Regions from separate parts of the Streptomyces sp. NPDC051921 genome, predicted to be linked through region 2. Evidence: riboswitches for the same ligand, from Rfam matches in the RefSeq annotation. Region 2 holds a riboswitch; the other holds the start of a gene.
The links. A riboswitch is a leader RNA that binds a small molecule or an ion and turns the genes downstream of it on or off. The one in region 2 is predicted to bind cobalamin.
Positions count from the first base shown of each region.

Region 1: linked by a shared signal. The riboswitch ahead of AB0M16_RS05425 (acyl-CoA thioesterase) and the one ahead of AB0M16_RS17510 (CbtB-domain containing protein) in region 2 are both predicted to bind cobalamin.

Region 1 covers NZ_JBFAXU010000003.1:156,612-163,657, forward strand. The annotation lists gene AB0M16_RS05415 (amidase) at 1-862, opposite strand, end outside; gene AB0M16_RS05420 (TetR/AcrR family transcriptional regulator) at 1,037-1,759, shown strand; partial or broken gene AB0M16_RS05425 (acyl-CoA thioesterase) at 2,080-2,418, opposite strand; cobalamin riboswitch at 2,548-2,767, opposite strand; gene AB0M16_RS05430 (SpoIIE family protein phosphatase) at 2,802-4,967, opposite strand; gene AB0M16_RS05435 (SpoIIE family protein phosphatase) at 5,411-7,046, opposite strand, start outside.
Region 2 covers NZ_JBFAXU010000012.1:28,874-35,919, forward strand. The annotation lists gene AB0M16_RS17490 (methyltransferase domain-containing protein) at 1-549, opposite strand, end outside; gene AB0M16_RS17495 (glycosyltransferase) at 666-2,321, shown strand; gene AB0M16_RS17500 (D-2-hydroxyacid dehydrogenase family protein) at 2,374-3,333, shown strand; gene AB0M16_RS17505 (CbtA family protein) at 3,489-4,334, opposite strand; gene AB0M16_RS17510 (CbtB-domain containing protein) at 4,350-4,568, opposite strand; cobalamin riboswitch at 4,604-4,744, opposite strand; gene AB0M16_RS17515 (histidine phosphatase family protein) at 4,796-5,389, shown strand; gene AB0M16_RS17520 (alpha/beta hydrolase) at 5,681-6,547, opposite strand; gene AB0M16_RS17525 (MarR family transcriptional regulator) at 6,669-7,046, opposite strand, start outside.

The DNA.
Region 1 (7,046 bases), on a different contig from region 2:
CGAGCGCCGCGGATGCCGCCACGGCGTCGGCGGGCGCGAGGGCCGGGTAGGAGGCGGGGCGCACCTGCGACGGTGCGGGCAGGGTCACCCACGGCTGTGCGCGCCACAGGTCCCCGCGCGTGTCCGGGTCGTCGGCGACGATGACGTCGAGCAGTTCGAACAGGTCGGCCATGGTGCGGGTGTGCGGGACCACGACGTCCATGGTCGGCACGAGCGGCCAGTTGCCGCGGACCGAGATCACGCCTCGGCTGGGGGTGTAGGCGCACAGGGCGTTGTTCGAGGCGGGGGCGCGGCCCGAGGACCAGGTCTCCTCGCCGAGGCCGAACGCGCCGAAGGACGCCGCCGTCGCCGTGCCGGAGCCGTTGGAGGAGCCGGAGCCGTAGGCGCTGGTGAGCCAGTCGGCGCTGTACGGGCTCTCCGCGCGGCCGTACACGCCGCGCTGCATGCCGCCGTTCGCCATCGGCGGCATGTTGGTCAGGCCGATCAGGACCGCGCCGCCCGCGCGCAGCCGCTCGATGGCGAAGGCGTCGCGCTGGGCGACGAGGTGCTCGAACGCCGGGGAGCCGGACGCGGCCGTGAGCCCCTGGGCGAGGTAGCTGTCCTTCGCGGTGTACGGGATGCCGTCCAGCGGTCCGAGGGTCTCGCCGCGGGCGCGACGGGCGTCGGAGGCCTCCGCCTCCGCGCGGGCCTGCGGGTTCATCACGACCATCGCGTTCAGAGCGGTGGGCGTACCGGGCCGGTCGTACGCGTCGATCCGCGCGAGGTAGGCGTCGAGCAGCTCGACCGCGGTCGTCTCGCCCTTCTCCAGCGCTGCGCGCAGGTCGGCGATACAGGTCTCCACGACATCGAATCCGCGCGTCATGTGGGTGTCTCCTGGGTGGTGGGTGGGGCAGGCGGGCCACTGGCCGTCGGGGCGGCCGCTACCAGCGGGCCGTCACACACCCCATCGTTCTAACTAGATTTTCAGTCTAGAGTAAGAGTCTAGGTTTCCGGAATCTAGACTGGGACCTGGATTTCCGGAACCGAAGGTGAGCTCATGCCGACGTCAGAGACCGGGCCCGCGCTGCCCGACCGCCTCCCCCCGTCGAAGGGCGTGACCGGGTCGGCGGGCGTCGGGACCGGCGCCGCCTCGCGGCCTGCGGCGCGGGTCCCGACGGACAGGAGACGTCAGCCCAGCGGGGACGAGGCGCGGGGGCGGGCCATGCAGGCCGCCATCAGCGTCATCGCCGAGAAGGGCACGGCGGCCCTGCGGATGTCGGACATCGCCGCGCGGGCCGGCATGAGCACCGGGCACATCCTCTACCACTTCGGCAAGAAGGACAGGCTCCTGCTCGAAGTCCTCGCCTGGAGCCAAGCCGACCTCTGGTCCCGGTTCCAGCAGGCCGTCGACGAGGCCGCGTCCCCCGTCGAGAAGCTGGACCTGTTCGTCCGCTTCTACCTGCCCCAGCACCAGGGCGACGAACGCTACGCGCTGTGGACGCAGGTCCTGGCCCAGCGCCACGACGAGGCAGGCCGACAGATCCTCACGGAGCTGCTGGACGGCTGGGACGAGCGCCTGGAGGCCATCCTTCGTGAGGGACGGGAACTGGGGCACTTCGCCGACGTGGACCTCTCCGAGTTCACCATTCGGGCCATCGCCCTGCTCAGCGGGCTCTCCGAGGACGTGATGTTCGGACGGCCCCGCTGGCAGCGGGCCTCCGCACACGCGTTCGCCCTGTCGGCCCTCGAACGCGAACTGCGTCCTGCCGGTCGGGACTGACGACGGCCGGAGCCGTTGATCCCGGCACGCGTGGGGCGGACGACGGACCTCCGATGTCGCGCCGGGCTCCCCGAGGCGTGCGCGTACCGGCGGTGCCCACGGAGGCGCGACCGGCCGGGCCCACCTTCACGGTGCGCCCGCCGCGCCCGGCCGGATCCCCGTCCAGGCTGCCGCCACCGAGCTCGCTCGCAGACGTGCTCACCGGCTCGCTCGCCGGGGCGCGCCCGACGGGCAGCGGTCCCTGGGGGGCCGCCCGCACCGTCACCGCACGTTCGTGCCCCCCCGCCGTGGAGTCAGGACCGACCGGGCCGTACGACGTCGAGCGCGGGAACGGGGCGCGGGGTGCCGTCGGCGTCGATCGCGACGAAGGTGAGGAACGCGGTCGCGACCTCGGTGGCCGGTCCGGAGTTGTTCCACCGCTCCGCGGTGACCCGGACCCCGACCGTCATGGAGGTCCGCCCGGCCCTTTCGAGCCCGGCCTCGACGCTGAGCAGGTCTCCGGCCCGCACGGGAGCCAGGAAGCTCATCCGGTCGACCGACACGGTGACGGCCGGACCGTCCGCGTGGCGTCCGGCGGCGGCCGCGGCGGCGTCGTCGATGAGCTTCATCATCACGCCGCCGTGGATGGTCCCGTACAGGTTGGTGTCGTGGTCGCTCATGATGTGGGCCAGGACGACCCGGGAGTCGTCCGGCGTCTTCGTCGTACGGGCTGGGCTGGTGACGGTGGGATCGGCCACGTCAACTCTCCTTCGCGAGTCGCGGCAGGGCGGTTCCGCACGGCGGGGATCGCCGTCGTACGGGCAGCGGGCAGGTCTTCGGACTCGCGGGCACGCCACTCCTGACGGAGGACACCTACTGGCCGTCGCTTCCCAGCCCCGTCCGGGGCCAGTGCGTATGACGGCGGTCGTTCCCGCTCACCGCTGCGGGGCAGTCCCGGATTCCCACCGGGTTCCCTCTTGCGACGCTCCCGCCTGGAGGACGGGGCGAACCAGCTGCCCGGCCAGCCTACGGCAGCGGCCGCGTACGGGGCCGGGCCCGTGGATCAGGCAGGGGGAAGGGCCTGCTCGGCCCAGATGACCTTGCCCTCCCGGGTGTGCCGGGTGCCCCAGCGCTCGGCCAGCTGGGCGACCAGCAGCAGGCCCCGGCCGCCCTCGTCGGAGGTGAGGGCGCGGCGCAGGTGCGGTGCGGTGCTGCTGGCGTCGAATACCTCGCAGGTCAGCGTGGCCTGGAGGATCAGCCGCAGGTGGACGGGTGGCTTGCCGTAGCGGATCGCGTTCGTCACGAGTTCGCTCACCACGAGTTCCGTGGTGAAGGACAGCTCGTCGAGACCCCAGGCGCCGAGCCGCTCGGAGGCGAAGGCGCGGGCCCCGGCGACGGCCGCCGGGTCGGACGGCAGGTCGACTGTGGCGACGTGCCCCGGGTCGAGCGCCCGCGTGCGGGCGACCAGGAGGGCGACGTCGTCCGCCGGCCGGTCGGGCAGCAACCTGGACAACAACCGGTCGCAGACCGTTTCGGGGTCCTCCGGGCTCTGGGCGAGGACGTCGCTCAGCACCGCGCGAGCCGTGTCCACGTCGTGCGTCCGGCTCTCGATCAGGCCGTCGGTGAACAGGGCGAGGAGGCTGCCCTCGGGGAGCTCGAACTGGGCCGTCTCGAACGGCAGCCCGCCCAGACCGAGGGGTGGGCCGATCGGCACGTCCGGGAACCGGACCGAGGGCGGGACGGAGCCCCCGGCGCCCGATGCCGCGGCGGTGCGCACCGCCGGCAGCACGTGTCCGGCGCTGGCGAGCGCGCACACGCGGGGGACCGGGTCGTAGACCGCGTAGAGGCAGGTGGCGCTGATCTCTCCGTCGTCCCGTCCCTCCTCGCGCTGGAGCCGGATCACCACGTCGTCGAGGTGGGTGAGCAGTTCGTCGGGCATCAGGTCGATGTCGGCGAAGGCGCGGACGGCCGTGCGCAGACGGCCCATGGTGGCCGCCGCGTGCAGGCCGCGGCCGACGACGTCGCCCACGACGAGGGCGACGCGGGCCCCGGACAGCGGGATCACGTCGTACCAGTCGCCGCCGACGCCCGCGCGGGAGCCGCTGGGCAGGTAGCGGGAGGCGGTCAGCACCGCCGACTGGTCCGCCGCGTGCCGGGGCAGCAGGCTGCGCTGGAGGGTGAGCGCGGTCAGCCGCTCGTGCGTGTACTGGCGGGCGTTGTCGATCGACACCGCGGCCCTGGCAGCGATCTCCTGGGCCAGGAGGAGGTCGTCGTCGTCGAACGGCGCCGCGGTCCGGTCGCGGAAGAACTGGACGAGGCCCAAGGTGTTCCCGCGGGCCTGGAGGGGGACCAGCAGGACCGAGTGGGAACCGGTGGCGTCGTCGGGGCCGTCGGGGTCCGCGGCCGGAACCCACGGTGCGGGGGCGGGGGAGTTCGCTGCCTGGTGCAGCAGGGGCTGTCCCGTGCTCAGGGCCCGAGCCGGCTCCGAGTCCGCAGGGAAGGCGTGCGTCCGGTCTGCTGGGGCGGGAAGGGGCCGGTCGTCGGCGGCTCGCTGGGCCACGCGGCGCAGTGACGGTTCGGCGGCGGGCAGGTGCGGTGCGCCGTCCTCGTGGAGCGCGGAGACGAGGAGGTCGACGGTGACGAGGTCGGCGAAGTCCTTGGTGCCGACCTGGGCCAGTTCCAGGGCGGTACGGGCGATGTCGAGGGTGCTCCCGATGCGCCGGCTCGCCTCGTCGGTCATCGCGAGCCGCCGTTGCAGCCGGCGTTCACGCTCCTCCTCGTAGGCGGCGACGACCTGTTCCGAGCCTCGGTCCACGTACGCGAACGCCGTCACCACCAGGCGCATCGTGGCGCGGTTGATCAGCCGCCAGTCGTCGGTGAGCCGTGCGGCCTGGGCCTGGATCTCCTCCAGGAGGGTGATGTGGCCGAGCCGGTAGGCCCGGAGGAGCTCACTGAGGGGCACTCCGCGCCGGGCGAACTCGCGGGCTATCTCCGGGGCCCGCGGGGGGAGCGTGACCTCGGTCGCGGGGAGTCCCTGTTCGATCATGTCCAGGAAGGCGGTCACGTGGTCGGCCGTCTCCTGCGCCGTGAGGGCGTCGAGATCCGCGTGCTCCCGCAGTCCGGCGAGCTCGCCGCGCATGCGGCGCAGCAGGAGGTCGGCCGACTGGTGGGCCCGCGGTCGGAGCTCTTGAGCCAGGCGACGCAGGAACGCGTCGACGTCCGTCTCCATACCGGAAACGTATCGTCCGCTCGATCCGTCCGCCCGTCGGTCGGCCCGTCGGTCGGTCGGTCCGTCGGTCGGTCGGTCCGTCGGTCGGTCGGTCGGTCAGTCGGTCGGGCGGTCGGGCGGTCGGGCGGTCCGTCGGACGGAGGGATCTTGACGGGGTCGCACCGGCGATCCGTCGTGACCCAGAACGATCCGGCGTGACCCAGAACACGAAACGAATCGAAGTCGATTCATTCGGTGGGCTGCCGTGCCTCCGCCCTCGGACCACGCCCCCCACGCCTCGGTAAGCCCGCGCCCGCGCTCCGCTCCGCCGTCACCGCGCAGGGCTGTCCGACACGCCCCGGCGGACGCACTGAGCCGGACCCGGCGAGCGGTCCCGTCCCCTCGACCGGGGGGACCCGCGCCGCTCCCGGCCCGACGACGGCCGCATGGGGCACACGGGACGGTCAGGAGGGCATGTTCTGTTCCGCCCAGACCACCTTGCCGGTCGCGGTGCGGCAGGAGCCCCAGCGCCGGCAGAGCATGTTGACGAGCTGGAGTCCGCGGCCGCCCTCGTCGCTGAGGTCCGCGTGCTGGATCTGAGGCAGGTCGGGGCCGGTGTCCGAGACCTCCACGAGGAGGCGGTCCCCACGCAGCAGACGCAGCGCGCCGGGCCCGTTGCCGTAGCGGAGGGCGTTGCCGACGAGTTCGGAGACGACGAGCTCGCACACGTCGGCCAGCTCCTCCAGGTCCCACGCGACGAGCTGTTCCCTGACCAGGTGCCGGGCCGCGGACGCGGCGCGGCCGTCCTGCGGCAGCGGCCACACGCACAGGTCGTCCCGGAAGCCCTCCGCGCTCGTCGCGGTGAGCAGCACGGCCTCGTCGAAGCGGGCCTCGCCCGCGGGGGCGTACTCCACCAGGCCGCCGCCGTGGAGGGCGTCCGGCGGCAGGTCCCTCGCCACCGAGCGCAGCAGCTCCAGCTGCTCGCTCAGGTCCGCCTGCCGGGACTTGATGAGGCCGTCGGTGTACATGACCAGGCTGCCGCCGTCCGGCACCGTCAGGCGCACCGGGTCGTACGGGATGACCCCCGCCCCCAGCGGCGCGCCGATCGGAACGTCGACGAACTCGGCGGAGCCCCGCCCGTCGAGGAGGAGCGGGGGCAGGTGCCCGGCGAGGGCCATGGTGCAGGTCGAGTCCGCGGGGTCGTGGACGGCGCACAGGAAGGTGGCGACCTGCTCGTCCTCCAGGTCGCGGGTGGCGAGGTCGAGGCGGGCCAGCACGCGTTCCGGAGCCATGTCCAGCGTCATCAGGGTGCGGGCGACCGCCCGGAGGCGGCCCATGGTGGCGGCCGCCGGCAGCCCGTGCCCCATCACGTCACCCACCATGAGGGCCGTCCGGCCCCCGGGCAGGGCCATCACGTCGTACCAGTCCCCGCCGGCCCCGTGGTGGGCCGCCGAGGGGGCGTACTCGGCGTGCACGCGCAGTCCGGGCGTGACCGGGGTCGCGCGCGGCAGCAGGGTGCGCTGCAACGAGACGACGTGCTCGCGCTCCCGCCCGTACAACCGGGCGTTGTCGAGGAACACGGCGGCCTGGGAGGCCAGCTGCTCCGCCAGCGCCTGATCCGTACGGGAGAACGGCGGCGAGCCCGGACCGCGGACGAAGTCGACGGTGCCGATCAGCAGCCCGCGGGCGATGAGCGGCACCGCCAGATAGCTGTGGACGCCGGCGGCCCTCATCTTCGTCGCGGCGCTCGCGGTCGGCGCCACCCTCAGGAAGTCGTCGTCCCCCATCCGGCTCACCAGCACCGGCCTGCCCTGCCGCAGACAGTAGCGGTGCAGCAGCGTCTCGTGATGCTCCTCGTCGCGGACGAAGGTCTCGCCCACCGGAGTCGGCTCCAGGGTGGCCAGCTCCTCGACGGCGGACAGCGCGGTCGCCCGCATCGTGGGAAGACCCGTGCCCGTCCACCGCGCACCCTCGTCGCCCCGTAGGACGCTCTCCAGGATGTCCACGGCGGCGCCGTCGGCGAAACCGGGCACGGTGAACTGGGCGAGCTCCTGGGCGGTGCGCTCCAGGTCCAGCGTGGTGCCGATGCGTGAGGCGGCG
Region 2 (7,046 bases):
CGCTTCGGTCAGGCGGACCGCGTCCTCGGCGGTCTCGGGCAACGGCAGATCGGCCGCGACCAATTCGGCGAACACACCGCGTGGCCGGAACGTCGACGCCACCGGCAGGCTGAAGCCGACCCGGCCGCCCGGCCGTAGGGCACGCAGCCAGTCCGCGAGTGCGGCCCTGCCCAGGAAGTGCAGCGAGGACGCGCACAGCACCAGGTCCAGGGCACCGGCGCGGACGGGCAGCGGAACCGCCGGGCCGACGCGCCAGTCGACCGCGCCGGCCAGTCCCGCCCGCTCGGCCCGGGCCCGACCGGCCGCCACCATCCCGGCCGACAGGTCCACCGCGAGGACAGGCGACGCCGCCCCGGACCCCTTCCAGCGCCCGGCCACCGCGAGGGCCACCGCCCCGGTGCCGCACGCCGCGTCGGCCACCGCTCGGCCCGCCGACGGGTCGAGCCAGCGGGTCAGTTCCGCCGCGACGGCGTCATGGTGGGCGTCGTCGTAGTCACCTGACAGCTCGTCGAATGCCTGCGCCATCCGGGAAGTCGCCGTGGATGCCATGTCCGTCAGCCTAGGGTGACCGGGTCCGGACGGCGGCTGATCCGCCTTCCCCCAGCTGGCGATACGATGCGGCGTCGCGACCAGCTTCACAAGATCTGCACTGGGGGATCCGAAAGATGAACGTCCCGCGTACGCCCACGGTCTCTCTCGTCGTGCCCGTGTACAACGCGATGCCGTACCTGGAACTGACCCTCCAGTCGATCGAGCAGCAGACCATCGGTCTGGACGCCATCGAGGTCGTCGCCGTGAACGACGGCAGCACCGACGGCAGCGGTGAGGCGCTCGACGCGTGGGCCGAGCGGCACCCGGGCGTCATGAAGGTCGTGCACCAGGAGGCGTCCGGCGGGCCGAGCCGGCCGCGCAACGTGGGGCTCGACCACGCCACCGGCACCTACGTGTTCTTCGTCGACGGCGACGACTGTCTCGGGCCCGAGGCCCTGGAGCGGCTGGTCGCGATGGCCGAGAAGAACGGCTCGGACACGGTGCTCGCCAAGCTGATCGGCGTCGGACGCCGGGTGCCCAAGCAGGTCTTCGCGAAGAACGTCGACAAGGTCGACCTGTCCAAGGGCGACGTCTACTACACCCTCATGCCCTTCAAGCTGTTCCGGCGCGAGGTCATCGAGAAGCACGGGCTGCGCTTCCCCGAGCACATGCGCATCAGCGAGGACCAGCACTTCGTCGCGCGGGCCTATCTGCACAGCGGGGTCATCTCGATCGTCGGCGACTACGACTGCTACTACGTCGTCAAGCGCGGCGACGACGGCAACATCACCGCGAACGGCATCGACTTCACCGTCGCCGTGGAGCAGGCCGACGAGATGGTCGACCTCGTCACCGGCCTCACCGAGCCCGGCCCGCTGCGCGACCACCTCGTCGGACGGCACGTCAACGTCGAGATGATCCGCCGCTTCGACCAACGCTTCCTCGCCGCCGACGGCGACGAGCGCAAGCGCATGGTCGAACTGGCCCGCCCCTACGCGCGTAAGTGGATCAACCCCGAGATCCTGGCCAAGATGCCCGTCAACGAGAAGCTCATCGCGCACTGCCTGCGCGAGGGGCTGACGGACGAGCTCGTCTCCGTCGTGGAGTGGCACGTCGCCGGGCAGCCGGGCAAGGCCGTCGTCCGCGACGGCAAGCTGTACGCCACGCCGCCGTTCCCGGCCGTCGGCTCCGCCGCGCACGAGGAGCTGTGCGACATCACCCGCGCGGCGCTCGGCGTCAGCCCGCGTCGCCGGGTCGACCGGCTGGCCTGGCGAGGCACCGTCCTGGACCTCGCCGGCTACGCGTACCTCGACCAGGCCGACACCGACGACCTGGTGACGGAGGTCGTCCTCAAGCACGTCGGCACGGGACGGGAGATCGCCGTCCCGGCCGAGCAGGTCCCCTCCCCGCACCTGACCGTCACCCGCGGCAAGGAGACCTACGACTACGGGCGGGCCTGCTTCCGCGCCTCCGTCGACCTGGCCACCGCCGACGGCGGCGGCGCCCTGCCCAAGGGCGACTGGCACCTCTCGCTGCGCTGCACGGCTCAGGGCCTGACCGCCCGCGGCAACCTCGGCACGGCCCTCGGCGGCAAGGTCAGCAAGCGGGCCGACGAGCACGCCGTGTCGCTGCCCGGCGCCGGCAAGAAGCTGCACACGGTGCGGATCGGCCCGCGCGACGGACAGTTGGTGCTCCAGGTGAAGCCGGCGCCGTCGGCGGTCTCCGCGTACGCCGTCAGCTTCGGCTGGAAGGCGGCCCGCGCGGTCAAGGCCCGGATCAACTGGAAGTAGCCGCGCGCCCCCGACCGCCCGCGCACCGGTCCCGTACGCCATCATGCGCTGCATGACACTGCGTTGCGCGATCCTCGACGACTACCAGGGCGTCGCCCTCTCCTCCGCCGACTGGGGCCGGCTCGACGGGCGGGTCGAGGTGCGCGTCCTGCGCGAGCACCTCACCGACCGGGACGCGCTCGTCGGCGCCGTCGAGGACTGCGAGATCGTCGTGGTGATGCGGGAGCGGACCCCGGTGGACGCCGCGCTCCTCGCACGGCTGCCGCGGCTGCGGCTGCTGATCACCTCCGGGATGCGCAACGCGTCCGTGGACGTGGCCGCCGCACGCGAGCGGGGCGTCACCGTCTGCGGCACGGACAGCAGTTCCGTCCCGCCCACCGAGCTGACCTGGGCGCTGATCCTGGGGCTCGCCCGGCAGGTCCACACCGAGAGCCGGGCGATGCGGGAGGGCGGGCCCTGGCAGTCGACGGTCGGCACGGACCTGGCGGGCCGCACCCTCGGCCTCGTCGGACTCGGCAAGATCGGCGGCCGTGTGGCGCGGATCGGGCAGGCCTTCGGCATGGACGTGACCGCCTGGAGCCCGAACCTCACCGACGAGCGGGCGGCCGGGCACGGTGTGCGGCGGGCGGCCTCGCTGCACGAACTGCTCGGCGCCGCCCACGTCGTCTCCCTGCACCTGGTGCTCTCCGACCGCACCCGCGGCCTCCTCGGGGAGCAGGAACTGCGGGCGATGCGCCCCGGCGCCCACCTCGTCAACACCTCGCGGTCCGGACTCGTCGACGGCCCCGCACTGCTGCGGGCACTGCGCGAGGGCCGGATCGGCGGGGCCGGTCTGGACGTGTACGACACCGAGCCGCTGCCCGCCGACGACCCGTTGCGCGCCCTGCCGAACGTGCTCGCCCTGCCGCACCTCGGCTACGTCACCGAGGACAACTACGCCCGCTACTTCGGCCAGGCCGTCGAGGACATCGAGGCCTTCCTGGCCGGGGCGCCGGTGCGCGAGCTCGGCTAGGCCACGGCTGGGCCCCCTCGTCGCACTCCCGCCTCGCCCGGCAGGCGGAAGGTCGACGACCGGGCCCGGCGCCGCGGAACGGCGCGCGGAACGACGACCGGCCCCGTCCACCTCACCGGGTGGACGGGGCCGATCGCTGTCGTGCGTCGCGGGGTTCAGGCGGCGGGGGCCGCCGCCGTCACGCCCGGTGCCGCCTGCGCCCTGGGGGCGAGCAGGCGTTCCGCGAGCAGCCCGAAGGCGAGCCCGAAGGCCACCCACAGGGCCGCCTGGATGCCCAGGGTCGCGAGCCGGAACTCCCACAGCACGGCGGCCGGGAAGGTGGCCGCCACCGCGTCCTCGTTGCCGGGCAGGAACGCGCAGGCGATCCCGACCGCGGCGACGAAGCCGAGGCCCGCGACGACGGTCGCGTTCCAGTTGCCGAGGCGCGGCGCCAGCCGGCGGCCCGCGACGACCGCGGCGATGCCGAGCAGCACGCTCAGCAGGATCATCAGGAAGAAGAGCGTGGTGCGCTTCCCGATGGTGTCCGGGTTGCCGACGGCCGGAGGGGTCGCCGGGTACTTCAGGAACGGCACCAGGTAGACCGTGGTGAAGGCCGCCGCCGCGACGAGCGCCGCGGTGGCCTTCGGGGTGAACCGGCCGACCCGTCCCAGGACGAAGCAGAACGCCAGGGACGCGATGCCGCCGAGGGCGACGCCGTAGACGAGGACGCCGGTGGCGAGACCCGCCGTGGACTGCAGGTCCCGGCTGACGATCTCCTCCTCGGAGTCGGCCTGGGTGGCCGCCCCGTTGGCGCCGTGGTCGTGCGCCGGCGCCGCCGCGTGCTCCGCCTTGGCGGCGGCCTCCTCGACGGCGATCGACGCGTTGACGGACGGCTCACCGGCGACGTAGGCGACGGCGAAGGCGAACAGTCCGGCGATCAGGCCCGCGAGCATGCCGCGGACCAGGAGTCTCCCGACGAGCGAGCCCGTGGGCGCGGTGGGGACGTGAGCGGGGGAAGACATGTGCGCGGTGGCCCCTCAGTGGCAGGGGAAACCGAGCAGGTGGCGCCCGTCGTGCACCCACTCGTGCACGTCGCTGCCCGCGAACAGGGAGGTGGCCCCCTGCTCGGCACCGACGAAGTAGAGCGCGACGAGCATCAGGATGCCGGCGAAGGCCGCCCAGGGAAGCACGGCACGGACCGGGAGCGTGACGGCGGGGGTGGACGGAACGGCGGGCGACGCAATGGCCTCGGCCATGGTGGAACCTCCTCGGGAACTCGCGTCCCATACGGTGGTGCGCGACGACGGTCGTCGGGTCTGACTCACCGTCCACGGGCTGGGGGCGGCTCACAGTGGCGCGACCGTGCCGGATTCTCACCGGGCTTCCGTCTCGCCGTCGTCGTTCATATGGAAATGTCGACTGACGGTACCGCGCCGATCACATCACGCCAAGACCGCCTGAAACGCTGAGGGATGTATCACCCATGACCACGTCCACGCCCGCCGCCGGGACCGGCACCGGGACCGTGCACCTCGCCCTGGTCGCGCCCGCCATGAACAAGGCGCTGCGCGAGGCGCGGTTCGACGACGACGGGCCGCTGGAGCCGCTGCGGAACCGGAGCGTCAGCCCGCTGTGCCCGGCGCGCCGGATGCGCCTGCTCCGCTCGCCGTCCGTCCGCTGCGAGGGGACGGCCGGGCTCCTCGGCCACCCGGACGTGCCCGCCGAACCGGCGCTCGCGGGCTGCGCGATGGGCCGGTGGCGGGGCCGGAGCCTGGACGAACTCGCCGCCGAGGAGCCGGAGTCGGTGGCCGCCTGGCTGTCCGACCCGGCCGCCGCCCCGCACGGCGGCGAGTCGCTGCGGGAGCTGAGGGTCCGGGTCGCGGACTGGATGGACGCCCTGGAGCCGGGCACCGTGCTCGCCTTCGCCGAGCCGGACGTGATCCGCGCGGCCGTCGCCCACGCCCTCGGCGCGCCGGAGGCCGTCTTCTGGCGGCTCGACGTGCGCCCGCTGGAGCGGATCGAGCTGTCGGGACGGTCGGGCCGCTGGAACGTGCGCCTGGGGACGCCGGTCGACTGAGCCGCGGCGGTACGGCGCCGAGCGGGTGCCCCGCGAGCAGGGCGGAGGTACGACGCTGGCCGGGTGCGCCGCGGGCCGGGCCGCGGCGGTACGGCGCCGAGCGGGATGCGCCGCGAGCCGGGCCGCGGCGGTACGGCGCCGAGCGGGTGCCCCGCGGGCCGGGGGAGGCGGCCGGGAGGGGGCGTCGGCGATCGCGAGCCGCTCCCGGCGTCGGGCCACGGGCGTCGGGTCACGGCCTCGGCGCTGCGGAGTCCGGTCGCGAGCCCCGGGTCCCGGGACCTGGACGGGGCGTCAGGCTTCGAGCGCGGCGCGCAGCGCCTTGGCGAAGGCCTCCGGGGCGCCGTGCTGGCCGAACTCGCCGCCCAGAAAGCCGCCGTGGTTGCTCGGGAAGACGGCGAGCGGGGTTCCGAGCCCCTGGGCGACGGCCGCCGCCGCGCGCGCAGCGAGCTCCCCCTCGGACTCCTCGCCGGCGGCGACGACGATCCGGGTCGGCGCGGCCCGCAGCGCGGGGAAGTCGGGGGCGTAGGAGGTGCAGCCGCGCATGTTCTGCCCGAGCAGCGGGTCGTCCCGCTTTCCGTCGTCCTCGGTCGGCAGGCCGAAGGTGTCGGGGGCGGGGAACGGCCGCGCCGCCCAGTCCGCCGGGAACGGACCCTTGTGGGAGACGACCGCGAAGAACCTGACCATGCCCGCGCCCCAGCCGTCGCGCAGGTAGGTCGTGCGGACGTCGGAGCAGACCGCGAGCGCCGCCTCCCGGTCGGGGAGGACCTGGGCGCTCGGCGGCTCGTGGGCGACGAGCGTGTGCACCAGGTCGCCGCGCGCGGCGACCAGCGCGAGGGAGTTGACGGCGCCGCCGCTGCTGGCGAAGACGTCCACGGGACCGGTGCCGAGGTCCTCGATCAGCCGGGCCAGGTCGTCCGCGTGCTCCTCGGGCCGCGTCTCGGCCGCGCCGTCGGTGCGGACGCTCCGGCCGACGCCGCGCGGGTCGTAGGTGACGACGGTCCGGTCGGCGAAGTGGGAGGCGAGGGTGGTGAAGCCGGTCGCGTCCATCGGGGAGCCGATGAGCAGCAGGGGGCGCGGGTGGCTTCCCGTGCCGGCGCGCACGTCGTAGCGGAGGGTCGCTCCGGCGGTCTCCAGGGTGCGGGTGTCGGTCTCGGCCATGGTTCTCTCCTCCGCGGTGGATCGGTCAGGGGGTGGACCCCGGCCACCGCCGGAACTCATCGGCCGTGCGCGGACTCCCTCGGGCGCGGTCCGTCCGTCCCCGCCCCCGGGGGCCGGTCGGCTACTCGCCGCACTCGTGTCCGGCCGGGTCCACGACGACCCGGTCGAGCAGGCCGCGCAGCAGGGTCTGCTCGGCCTCGGTGAGATCGCCGAAGAGCTCGCGTTCGGCCGCGCTCACCGCGGCGTCCACGCGATCCAGGGCCTCGACTCCCGCCGGGGTGATCTCCACGATGTGGCGGCGCCGGTCGGCCGGGTCACGGCGCCGCTCGCACAGCCCGTCCGACTCCAACTCGTTGAGGATCGCGACCAGTTGGCTGGGGTCGACCTCCATCACGGCAGCGAGCTCGCGCTGACTGGTGGCGCCGGGGGCCAGGCGCATGAGGGTCATCGCGTTGCGCGGGTGCAGCCCGGCGACGGCCAGGGCGGCCCGGATGCGCGC